DNA from 2 places in the Micromonospora sp. NPDC051300 genome. Region 1 is predicted to be linked to the other one. Evidence: riboswitches for the same ligand, from Rfam matches in the RefSeq annotation. Region 1 holds a riboswitch; the other holds the start of a gene.
What was found. Region 1 has a riboswitch for cyclic di-AMP ahead of ACIA5A_RS30140 (NlpC/P60 family protein). Riboswitches for the same ligand answer to the same signal wherever they lie in the genome.
Positions count from the first base shown of each region.

Region 1 (5,129 bases):
GGCCCATGGGACTCCGTCCCAACCTGCTGACCCGGCGTACCGCCGGTGTCGCGACGTCGACCCTCGCGCTGCTGCTCAGCACCGCTGCCGTCGGCGTCGTCCCCGCTGCTTCGGCCTTCTCGGCCGCCCCGGCCGGCGTCTGCGCCGAGCCGGCCGACGCCAACGCCGACGCCCGTGTCGCCAAGGGCGGTCAGGCCAAGCTGGACCCGAACCACCTGACCGCCAAGCAGGTCCGCGACCGGGAGGCCGACCTCGCCGCCGCCCAGCGCGAGCGGGCCAACTTCCGGACCGGCGCGGTCGCCCCGCTGGCGACGGTGACCATCCCGGTCGTCGTGCACGTCATCCAGGAGAACAGCACCCGGGCCGGCGGCAACATCCCGGACTCGCTGATCACCCAGCAGATCAGCGTGCTCAACCAGGCGTACGCGGGCTCGACCGGCGGCGCGCCCACCGCGTTCTCGTTCCAGCTCTCGAAGATCAACCGGGTGACCAACGCGTCGTGGTACCCGATCGTGCAGGGCTCCTCGGCGGAGCGGTCGATGAAGACCTCGCTGCGCACGGGCGGCAAGAACACGCTCAACATGTACCTGGGCGAGCTGAGCGACGGCCTGCTCGGCTGGGCGACCTTCCCGAAGCGGACGCTGGACAAGATGGACGGCGTGGTCGTGCTCAACGAGTCGCTGCCCGGTGGCACCGCCACCAACTACAACCAGGGTGACACCGGCACCCACGAGATCGGCCACTGGCTGAACCTCTACCACACCTTCCAGGGCGGCTGCTCCGGCTCGGGCGACAGCGTCTCCGACACCCCGGCCGAGGCCTCCCCGGCGTACCAGTGCCCGACCGGTCGGGACACCTGCTCGGCCACGGGCAAGGACCCGATCACCAACTTCATGGACTACACCTACGACTCCTGCATGTACCAGTTCACCGCCGGCCAGGCGAGCCGCATGCTCACCGCGTGGAACGCCTACCGCGCGGCCTGACCTGCCGCACCGCGTACCGGTGCCGGCCCTGTCCTCGGACGGGGCCGGCACCTGTCGTTTCGGGCCCGGTCGGGCGGCGGCCTTTCCCCGGCCCGGTCAGGCGGCCGGACGGCGGGTGTCGAAGCCGTGCCGGCCGCGTCGCCCCTCCGCGACGAGCGGATCGCGTCGCCGGACCGGCGTGGCGTCGTGCGGATCGAGCCAGAGCCGCACCTGCGGCCGGCCGGCGCCGGGGCGGGCCACCTGGTCGCGTCGGGTGAGCATGGCGACGTCGACGGTGAACTCGAACAGCCGCCAGTCGCCCTGCGGCGCCGCCCGGCCGAGGCGGGCCAGCCGGGCCACCGTGGCCGGGTCGGCGACCGGACGGGCCCGACCCGCCACGTAGGCCTCGTCGTCGCTCTCCTCCGGCGGGAACGAGTGCAGCGCGTAGCGGCCGTCGCGTTCGAGGTCGCGGCGCTTCGGGGAGTCGATGACGAAGCACCAGAGCCCGTCGTCGGTGATCAGCGGGGACACCGGGTGCACCCGGGGGCCGCCGTCGGCGCGGACCGTGGCGAGGTAGCCGAAGCCCGGCCCGTACTGCTGGAGCAGAAGGCGGATCTCGGCGGCGAGGCGGGGCTCGTCGGCGGCGAATTCGGACCAGGAAGCCATGCCGACATTCTATCGAACAGGTGTACGAGAGCGCAGTCCGACACGCAGGTCACCCGTACCGGTCGCTATGGTGTTCCGATGCTGCTCTCCGACCGCGACCTGGTCTCCGAGATCAAGGCGGGCACGCTCGCGCTGGAGCCCTTCGAGCCCACGCTGGTGCAACCGTCCAGCATCGACGTACGCCTGGACCGGCTGTTCCGGGTCTTCAACAACCATCTCTACACCCACATCGACCCGTCGGTGCAGCAGGACGACCTGACGTCGATGGTGGAGGTGCCGGAGGGGCAGCCGTTCGTGCTGCATCCCGGCGAGTTCGTGCTCGCCTCCACGCTGGAGGTCATCTCGCTGGGTGACCAGCTCGCCGGGCGACTGGAGGGCAAGTCGTCGCTGGGGCGGCTCGGCCTGCTGACCCACTCCACCGCCGGCTTCATCGACCCGGGCTTCTCCGGCCACGTCACGCTGGAGCTGTCCAACGTGGCGAACCTGCCGATCACGCTCTGGCCGGGCATGAAGATCGGTCAGCTCTGCATCTTCCGGCTGTCCTCGCCGGCGGAGCACCCGTACGGGTCGGCCGTCTACGGATCGCGCTACCAGGGCCAGCGCGGCCCGACGCCCAGCCGCTCCTGGCAGAGCTGGCGCACCTGGCCGACGCGCTGACGCGCTGCGTGGCTGTTAGGAGGGGCCCCCTGTTATGCGAAATGCGTTAACAGGGGGCCCCTCCTTACACCTCAGCCGGGGCGGCCGTAGCTGTTGATGTCGCCGTCGTCGACGCGCTTCATGGTGATGGGCTTGCCGGACTGGGAGGCGTGCACCACCCAGCCGTCGCCGACGTACATGCCCACGTGGTGCAGGTCGCCGTAGTAGAAGACCAGGTCACCGGCGCGCAGCTCGGCGCGGCTCACCCGCTTCGTGACGTCGTGCTGCTGCCGGGCGTTGTGCGGCAGCGAGACGCCGGCCTTGGCCCAGGCGGCCATGGTCAGGCCGGAGCAGTCGAAGTGGTCCGGGCCGGCGGCGCCCCAGACGTAGATCTTGCCGATCTGGGCGCAGGCGAACTTGACCGCCACCCCGGCCGCGCCGCCCGGATATCCGGACGGGCAGGGCGCCGGGCGCAGCGGGCCGCCGCCACCGTTGCCGTACACCTTGAGCCGCAGCTTCTGCAGCCTGGCGATCTCGGCGTCGATCTGCTTCTTCTTCGCCGCGAGCTGCGCCTCGGTGCGGCTCAGGTCGGCGACCATCTCGTCCAGCGGCTTCTTCTTCGCGGCCAGCTCGTCGCGCAGCTCCGCGATGTCGTGCACCTGCTCCTGCTGGTGGTGCGCGAAGCGGTCGAGCATCTCCAGGCCGCTGACCAGCTCACTCGGCGAGCGGCTGCCCAGCAGGGCGTTGACGGTGGAGAGGTTGTCGCCCTTGTAGGCGTCGGCCGCGAGCCCGCCCACCTGCCCGAGCGCGGCGTCCACCCGGGCCTGGAGCGGAGCGATCTGCCTGCCGAGCGCGTCGGCCTGCCTGCGCCGCACGGCGAGCTGCCCGCGGACGGCGTTGACCTGCTCGATGACGGGTTCGAGCTTGTTCCAGTCGCGGTCGATCTGGGCCTCGATCTCGGCGACCGAGGGTTCGGCGTGGGCCGCCGTCGCGCCACCGGTCAGAACGACCGCGGCGCCGACCAGGGCGGCGAGTGTGGTGGTGCAGCGGGACCAGCGGGAACGCGGCACGGCGGCGGACCGGTCGGCAGACCGGCTCGACGTCGGCCGCGGGGCATGGTGTGCCACCGGGCGTCCGTACTCCTTCGTCTGACCGCCTACCGGGTTAGCTGACGGGTTCGGGCGGGAAGGGAGCCGCCCTACCGCAGTGGCTGCGGATTCACCCCAGGTACCTGGGTCCCCGGTTCGCCCGTGGGCGACTCGGCGGTGTCGGACCGTCACCGCCCGGGATGGACGATGAGACTGGCGGCCGACGATTGACCAGAGTAGGGACCTCTGTTATCGATCCGCAACCCGAACGGCAGTGACACTCCGTGCCGAATATCCGACGCGAGACGCGAGTGAAGCTTTCTTTCATGCAACATTCAGCACCGGAAAGGTATTGACCGACGCGGGTGCCCGGAGTGAGGGTGGGGACGCAGTGACCCCCATCCCTGTCCAGGAGGTTCGATGCACCTCTCACCCCCGCCGTCGGGCAGACGGATACTGCTCGCCGCCGCCGTGGCCGCCGCCACCGCGCTGGCGACCACCGGCCCGGTGACCGCCGCGCCCCGGTCCGCCCCACCCACCGCCGACCGGCAGCAGCAGTACGCCGCCGCCGCGACCGAGTACGGCGTACCGCAGAACGTGCTGCTCGGCGTCTCCTACCTGGAGTCCCGCTGGGACGTCCACCCCGGCCAGCCCAGCACCAGCGGCGGCTACGGCCCGATGCACCTGACCGACGCCGCGCACGTCCTCGCCACGCCGGGCAGCTCCCACGTCGACGAGGACGAGGACCCGCGCGGCGACGACGCGCGGCCGCTCACCCTCGACCCGGCCACCGCCGCCGCGCCGACCCGGGAGACGCCGCTGCCGACGGCGTCGCTGCAGACGCTCGATGCCGCCGCGACGCTCACCGGGCTCGACGCGCAGAAACTGCGCACCGACCCGGCGGCGAACATCCGTGGCGGGGCGGCGCTGCTCGCGTCGTACCAGAAGGCACTGGGCGGGCCGGTCGGCGCCGGCAGCGACGTCGCGGCCTGGTACGGCGCGGTGGCCCGCTACTCCGGCGCGGACACCGCCGACGCGGCGACGGCCTTCGCCGACGAGGTCTACGACCAGCTCGGTCAGGGCGCCACCCGCACCACCGACGACGGGCAGCGGGTCACCCTGGCCGCCACCACCGCGCAGCCGGACCGTGCCGGCCTGGCCCGGCTCGGACTGCGGCACGCCGCGCGGCCGGACGGGCTGGAGTGCCCGGTGCGGTTGGCCTGCGAGTGGATCCCGGCGCCCTACGAGCAGCTCAGCGCGGACCCGGGCGACTACGGCAACCACGACCTGGGCGACCGGCCGAAGCAGCAGAAGATCGAGTACATCGTCATCCACGACACCGAGGGCTACTTCGCCCCCAGCGTCGACCTGGTGAAGCGGGCCGACTACCTGGGCTGGCACTACACGCTGCGCTCGGTGGACGGCTACGTCGCCCAGCACATCAAGGCCAAGGACGTCGGCTGGCACGCCGGCAACTGGTACGTCAACGCCAAGTCCATCGGCCTGGAGCACGAGGGCTTCGCCGGGCAGGGCACCTGGTACACCGAGGCGATGTACCGCAGCTCGGCGAAGCTGGTCCGGTACCTGGCGCACAAGTTCGACATCCCGCTGGACCGGCAGCACATCATCGGCCACGACAACGTGCCCGGCACCACCGCCGGCACCGTCAAGGGCATGCACTGGGACCCGGGACCCTACTGGGACTGGTCGCACTACTTCGACCTGATGAAGGCGCCGTTCCGCGGCACCGGCACGTCGCGGACCGGGCTGGTCA
Region 1 covers NZ_JBITEP010000052.1:11,657-16,785, reverse strand. The annotation lists gene ACIA5A_RS30155 (zinc metalloprotease) at 6-986, shown strand; gene ACIA5A_RS30150 (pyridoxamine 5'-phosphate oxidase family protein) at 1,083-1,631, opposite strand; gene dcd (dCTP deaminase) at 1,710-2,288, shown strand; gene ACIA5A_RS30140 (NlpC/P60 family protein) at 2,360-3,337, opposite strand; cyclic di-AMP (ydaO/yuaA leader) riboswitch at 3,405-3,542, opposite strand; gene ACIA5A_RS30135 (N-acetylmuramoyl-L-alanine amidase) at 3,776-5,129, shown strand, end outside.

Region 2 (5,129 bases), on a different contig from region 1:
AACTCGCCGGTCGGGGCGGCGACCGGCTGGAACGTGTAGCCGCGCTCCGAGACGAGCAGCCCGCCGGGCAGGTGCGCCGCGTCGGTCGCGCCCGTGTCGCCGTGCCCGGCGGCGCCGGCCCCGTGGTCGGTGTCGGTGGTGTCGTGGCTGGTCTCGGCGGCCGGGGCGACGGGACCGGTCAGGTGACCGATCCCGAACGCCCCGCCGAACATCGCCGCGAGGCCGAGGGCGAAGCCGCTCAGCTTCGTCGCCGTGTTCATGGTGCCTCCTCCGGTTGACGGATCGGTGGGCCCGTCACGCCTCGGCGAGGTCGTAGCCGGCCTCGTCGACGGCGGCGCGTACCGCGGTGTCGTCCAGCGGGCCCTCGCTGGTGACGGTGACCCGGCCGGTGGCCAGGTCGACCTGGACGTCGGTGACGCCGGGCAGCGCGGTCAGCTCGGTGCTGACGGCGTTGACGCAGTGGCCGCAGGTCATGCCGTTCACCTGGTAGGTGGTGTCCATCTCGCCCTCCATTCGAATACCCCCTGGGGGTACAACGCGAACGTTAGCATACCCCCGAGGGGTACGCTATCCTCGACGTATGACCACGCCGACCACCCCGACCCGGGGCTACACCGCCAGCAAGGACCAGCTCCTCGCCCGGCTCCGTCGCGTCGAGGGCCAGGTCCGCGGCATCGAGAAGATGGTCGAGGACGACCGCTACTGCATCGACGTGCTGACCCAGATCTCGGCCATCCAGGCCGCGCTGGACAAGGTGGCCCTGGGCCTGCTCGACGGCCACGCCCGGCACTGCATGCACGAGGGCGCCGCCGAGGGCCGGGCCGACGAGATGGCGACCGAGATGATGGCCGCCGTCGGCCGCCTCATGAAGCGCGGCTGACCAGGACTTCCGACCCGGAAGACGAGCCGCGTGGCCCGGCTCCGCCGGCCGGCTGCGGACGTACCGTCGAGGTGGCGACCGGGTCGGCGTCGGGCCGACCCGCCCGGACGGACGGAGGCGGCGCGATGATGTGGTCGGGCCCGATGATGGGCGGGATGTGGCTCTGGCCCCTGCTGACCCTCGGGGTGCTGGCCGGGCTGGTCTGGCTGGCGGTCAGGCTGACCGGCGCGGGCGCCGCGACGCCGGGCGCCGCCCGGCGCATCCTCGACGAGCGGTAAGCGCGCGGCGAGATCGACGAGGACGACTACCGGCGGCGGCGCGCCGCGCTGAGCTGACCGCCGGCCACCGGATGCCCGACGGCGGCCCACCGGGCGGCACGGCCGGCCTGGCTACCATGGCCCGGCGACGACCGGGCGTGGTCCGCACGCGCCCGCACCGGCCGGACCGGTGACCGGGTCGCGCCGTGAACAGTTGGGAGACGCCGTGGGCGCCGACCACAGCCGTCCCGCCCCCGCGCCGCCGCGCGTACGCCGGCTGCTCCTCGCCACAGTGGTGCCGCTCTTCGTGCTCACCGTGATCGCGGCGCTGGCGCTCTGGCCCCGGCAGGGCCCGGAACCGACAGGCGGCCCCGACGTGCCGCGCCACCAGGGCACGGTGACCCGGGTGGTGACCGAGCCCTGCCCGCCCACCCCGGAGTCGCCGACCGGCGAGGACGGCCCCTGCGGCACCGTGACCGTCGCCGCCGAGCAGGGCCCGGACGCGGGCCGGCAGGTCGAGACGCCGGTCCCCGCCGGACCCGGCGCGCCCCGGGTCGAGGTCGGCGACAAGGTCATCCTGGTCGAGCTGACCGACCCGGCCGACCCGACGGTGAAGGTCTACAACATCGCCGAGCACCAGCGCGGCACGCCGCTGGTGTGGCTCGTGGCGCTCTTCGCCGCCGCGATCGTCGCGTTCGGCCGCTGGCGCGGGCTGGCCGCGCTCGGCGGGCTGGTGGCCAGCTTCGCCATCCTGCTCGGCTTCGTGCTGCCCGGGATCGGCGCCGGCCGCTCCCCGCTGCCGGTGGCGATCGTCGGCGCCGCGCTGATCATGTTCGTGGTGCTCTACCTGACCCACGGGATCAGCGCGCAGACCTCGGTGGCGGTGCTCGGCACGCTCGGCAGCCTGGTGGTCACCGGCGTGCTCGGCACGCTGGCCACCGGCGCCACCCACCTGACCGGCTTCGGCAGCGAGGACGCCACCACGCTGTCCATGTTCCAGGGCGACGTGGACCTGCACGGGCTGCTGCTGGCCGGCATCATCATCGGCTCGCTGGGCGTGCTGGACGACGTCACGGTCACCCAGTCGGCGACCGTCACCGAGCTGGCCCGCGCCAACCCGGGGCTGTCCCGACGGCAGCTCTACCGGGCGGCCACCCGGGTCGGCCGGGCGCACATCGCGTCCACCGTGAACACCATCGTCCTCGCGTACGCGGGCGCCTCGCTGCCGCTGCTGCTCCTGCTGGTCGCCGACTCCCGGCCGGTGAGCCAGATCCTGACCAGCGAGTTCCTCGCCCAGGAGATCGTCCGCAGCGCGGTCGCCACGCTCGGCCTGATCGCCGCCGTGCCGCTGACCACCGCGCTGGCCGCGGTGGTCACCACCGCCGGTCGCCGCGAGGCGGACCCCGGCCGGCCGCCGGCCGGGCGGGACGAGGCGTTGGAGGCGCTCGGCGGCGGACGCTCCGCCGGCCCGAGGAGTACGGAGGCCGCATGGTGACACTCCGCAGCGTGACGACCGACGTCAAACGCGACACGGCTCACGCTGGGCAATGTCGAAATCTCGCGATTGGTCGGCTTCCGGACGTAGATCCCCGGTCGGGATCTCGGGTAACCTCGCCCCCGGTCACCGCCGAAGGCGCGCACCGGCGCCTGCGGTGCCGCCGCCCAATCGCCTCCGGGCGAACCGGGGAACCAGGTACATGGGGTGAATCCGCGCGAGCGGTAGGGGCCACTTCCGTCCCGAACCCGTCAGCTAACCCGGTCGGCGGTCGACGGAAGGGAACACTGTGACGGCACCCCTGCGCCGCTGGTCGACACCCGTGGTGGCCGTGCTCGCCGCGCTCGCCGTGCTGGTCGGGCCGACCGCGGCGACGGCCGCCCCGCACGCCGCCGCCCCCAAGCCCTCCGGGCACTCGGAGGACGACGAGCCACCGCTCATCACCGAGGCGATCGACTCCGCCAACCGGAACTACCTGCAGGCCAAGTCGAAGCTCACCACGTCGCAGCAGCGCCAGAAGCGGCTGGCGGCCGAGAAGGCGGCGGCGGAGGCCGAGCTGGCGGCGCTCAGCCCGCAGGTCAACCAGATCGCCGCGCAGTCCTACCGGACCGGCCGGATGGGCGCGATGGCCATGCTGCTGGAGAGCCGGTCGCCCGACTCGTTCGTCGAGCGTGCCAGCGCCCTGGACGAGCTGAACCTCTTCAACGCGCAGCGGCTCGCCGCCGTCAACGACGCCAGGAACCGCGCCGAGCAGGCCAAGATCGCCGCCGACGCCGAGGTGCGCGAGCAGGAGAAGCAGACGAACGCGATGGCCCGCGAGCGGACCGAGGCACAGAAGGCGCTGAAGCTGGTCGGCGGCCTGGGCTTCACCGGCGGTCTGGTCTCGGCCACCTCGCCGGTCGCCAAGATCGGCCCCGGCCGGACCGCCGACGGCGGCTGGAAGTCGGAGTCGTGCAGCGAGGACGACCCGACCACCTCCGGCTGCGTCACGCCGCGCACGCTGCACGCGTACAAGGAGGTCAAGCGCGCCGGCTTCAACCGCTTCGTGGGTTGCTACCGACCGGGCGGGCCCTGGGAGCACCCCAAGGGCAAGGCCTGCGACTGGTCCCTGCAGAACAGCGGCTTCTCGCCGTGGCACAACAACGACACCCGCAGGTACGGCAACGAGGTCGCCGCCTTCCTCATCCGCAACGCGGACCGGCTCGGCATCTACTACGTGATCTGGAACCGGCAGATCTGGTTCCCGGCCACGGGTTGGAGTTCCTACAGCGGACCGTCCAACCACACCGACCACGTGCACATGTCGCTGCTCTGACGCGACGGACACACGGAGAAGGGGCCGCCCGCGGGCGGCCCCTTCCGGCTTTCCGGGCGTGGCTCAGCCGGCGAGCGCCGGGTCCACCGGCGCGGCCGGGGCGGGCAGCGGGTCCGGGGACTGCGCCACCGTCCGCACCCCGCCACCGCTGAGCCGGTACGACATGCCGACCACCGCGCACGCGCCGCCGGCCACCCGCTCGGCGAGCACCGTCGACCGGGCCAGCAGCGTCTCCACGATCTGCGCGATGTGGACGTCGACGATGCCGTCAAGGTCCTCGATCCCCTCCCGGGCGGCGCGCAGCAGGCTGGGCGAGACGGCGTCCACCACCGCGCCCAGGTGTCCGGCCGGGGCGGAGCCGGTGCGGACCGCCTCGCGGGCCGCCTGCACCGCGCCGCACGAGTCGTGGCCGAGCACCACCACGAGCGGCGTGCCGAGCACGGTGACCGCGTACTCCACGCTGCCGAGCACCTCCGGGCCGGCGGTGTGGCCGGCGGTGCGTACCACGAAGAGGTCGCCGAGACCCTGGTCGAAGATGATCTCGGCGGCGAGGCGGGAGTCGGAGCAGCCGACGATCACCGCGAACGGGTGCTGGCCGTCGGCGACCGCGGCCCGACGCCCGGCGTCCTGATTCGGATGCTGCGGCACACCGGTGACGAACCGCTGGTTACCGGCCCGCAGTTCGGCGAGTGCCTCGTCGGGGGTGGTCGGGATCATCGCTGCTCACCTCGTCCTCACAGGGCACGACCAGGCCGGCCGGCGGCGGTGTCGGCCTCGCGACCCACCGTCACACGCGACCGACACCACGTCAAGATTTCGTGATCCGCATTTCATACGTCACCGTTCCACCCCGCGCCGGGTCGGAGTCCGGGCCACCGACGCCATACGATGACCACCATGGCGACCACACCATCCGAGGACGGTAGCCGCCGCAACTGGACCTTCCTCACCAACCACGGCCACGTCCTGCTGGCCATCGCGCGCAACCCCACCGCGCGCCTGCGGGACGTCGCCGACGAGGTGGGCGTCACCGAGCGGGCGGCCCAGGCCATCGTGGCCGACCTGGAGAGCGGCGGCTACCTCCACCGCACCCGGGTGGGTCGCCGCAACGAATACACGATCAACCCCAGCGGCCGCTTCCGGCACCCGGCCGAGGCCGACCAGCAGGTGGGCGCGCTGCTC
Region 2 covers NZ_JBITEP010000014.1:58,382-63,510, forward strand. The annotation lists gene ACIA5A_RS17440 (hypothetical protein) at 1-260, opposite strand, end outside; gene ACIA5A_RS17445 (heavy-metal-associated domain-containing protein) at 295-501, opposite strand; gene ACIA5A_RS17450 (metal-sensitive transcriptional regulator) at 581-880, shown strand; gene ACIA5A_RS17455 (hypothetical protein) at 1,036-1,158, shown strand; gene ACIA5A_RS17460 (YibE/F family protein) at 1,364-2,632, shown strand; cyclic di-AMP (ydaO/yuaA leader) riboswitch at 2,787-2,917, shown strand; gene ACIA5A_RS17465 (coiled-coil domain-containing protein) at 2,922-3,947, shown strand; gene ACIA5A_RS17470 (carbonic anhydrase) at 4,011-4,664, opposite strand; gene ACIA5A_RS17475 (helix-turn-helix transcriptional regulator) at 4,836-5,129, shown strand, end outside.
Region 2: it holds a riboswitch for cyclic di-AMP, as region 1 does, so the genes downstream of both, ACIA5A_RS17465 (coiled-coil domain-containing protein) here and ACIA5A_RS30140 (NlpC/P60 family protein) in region 1, are expected to answer to the same signal.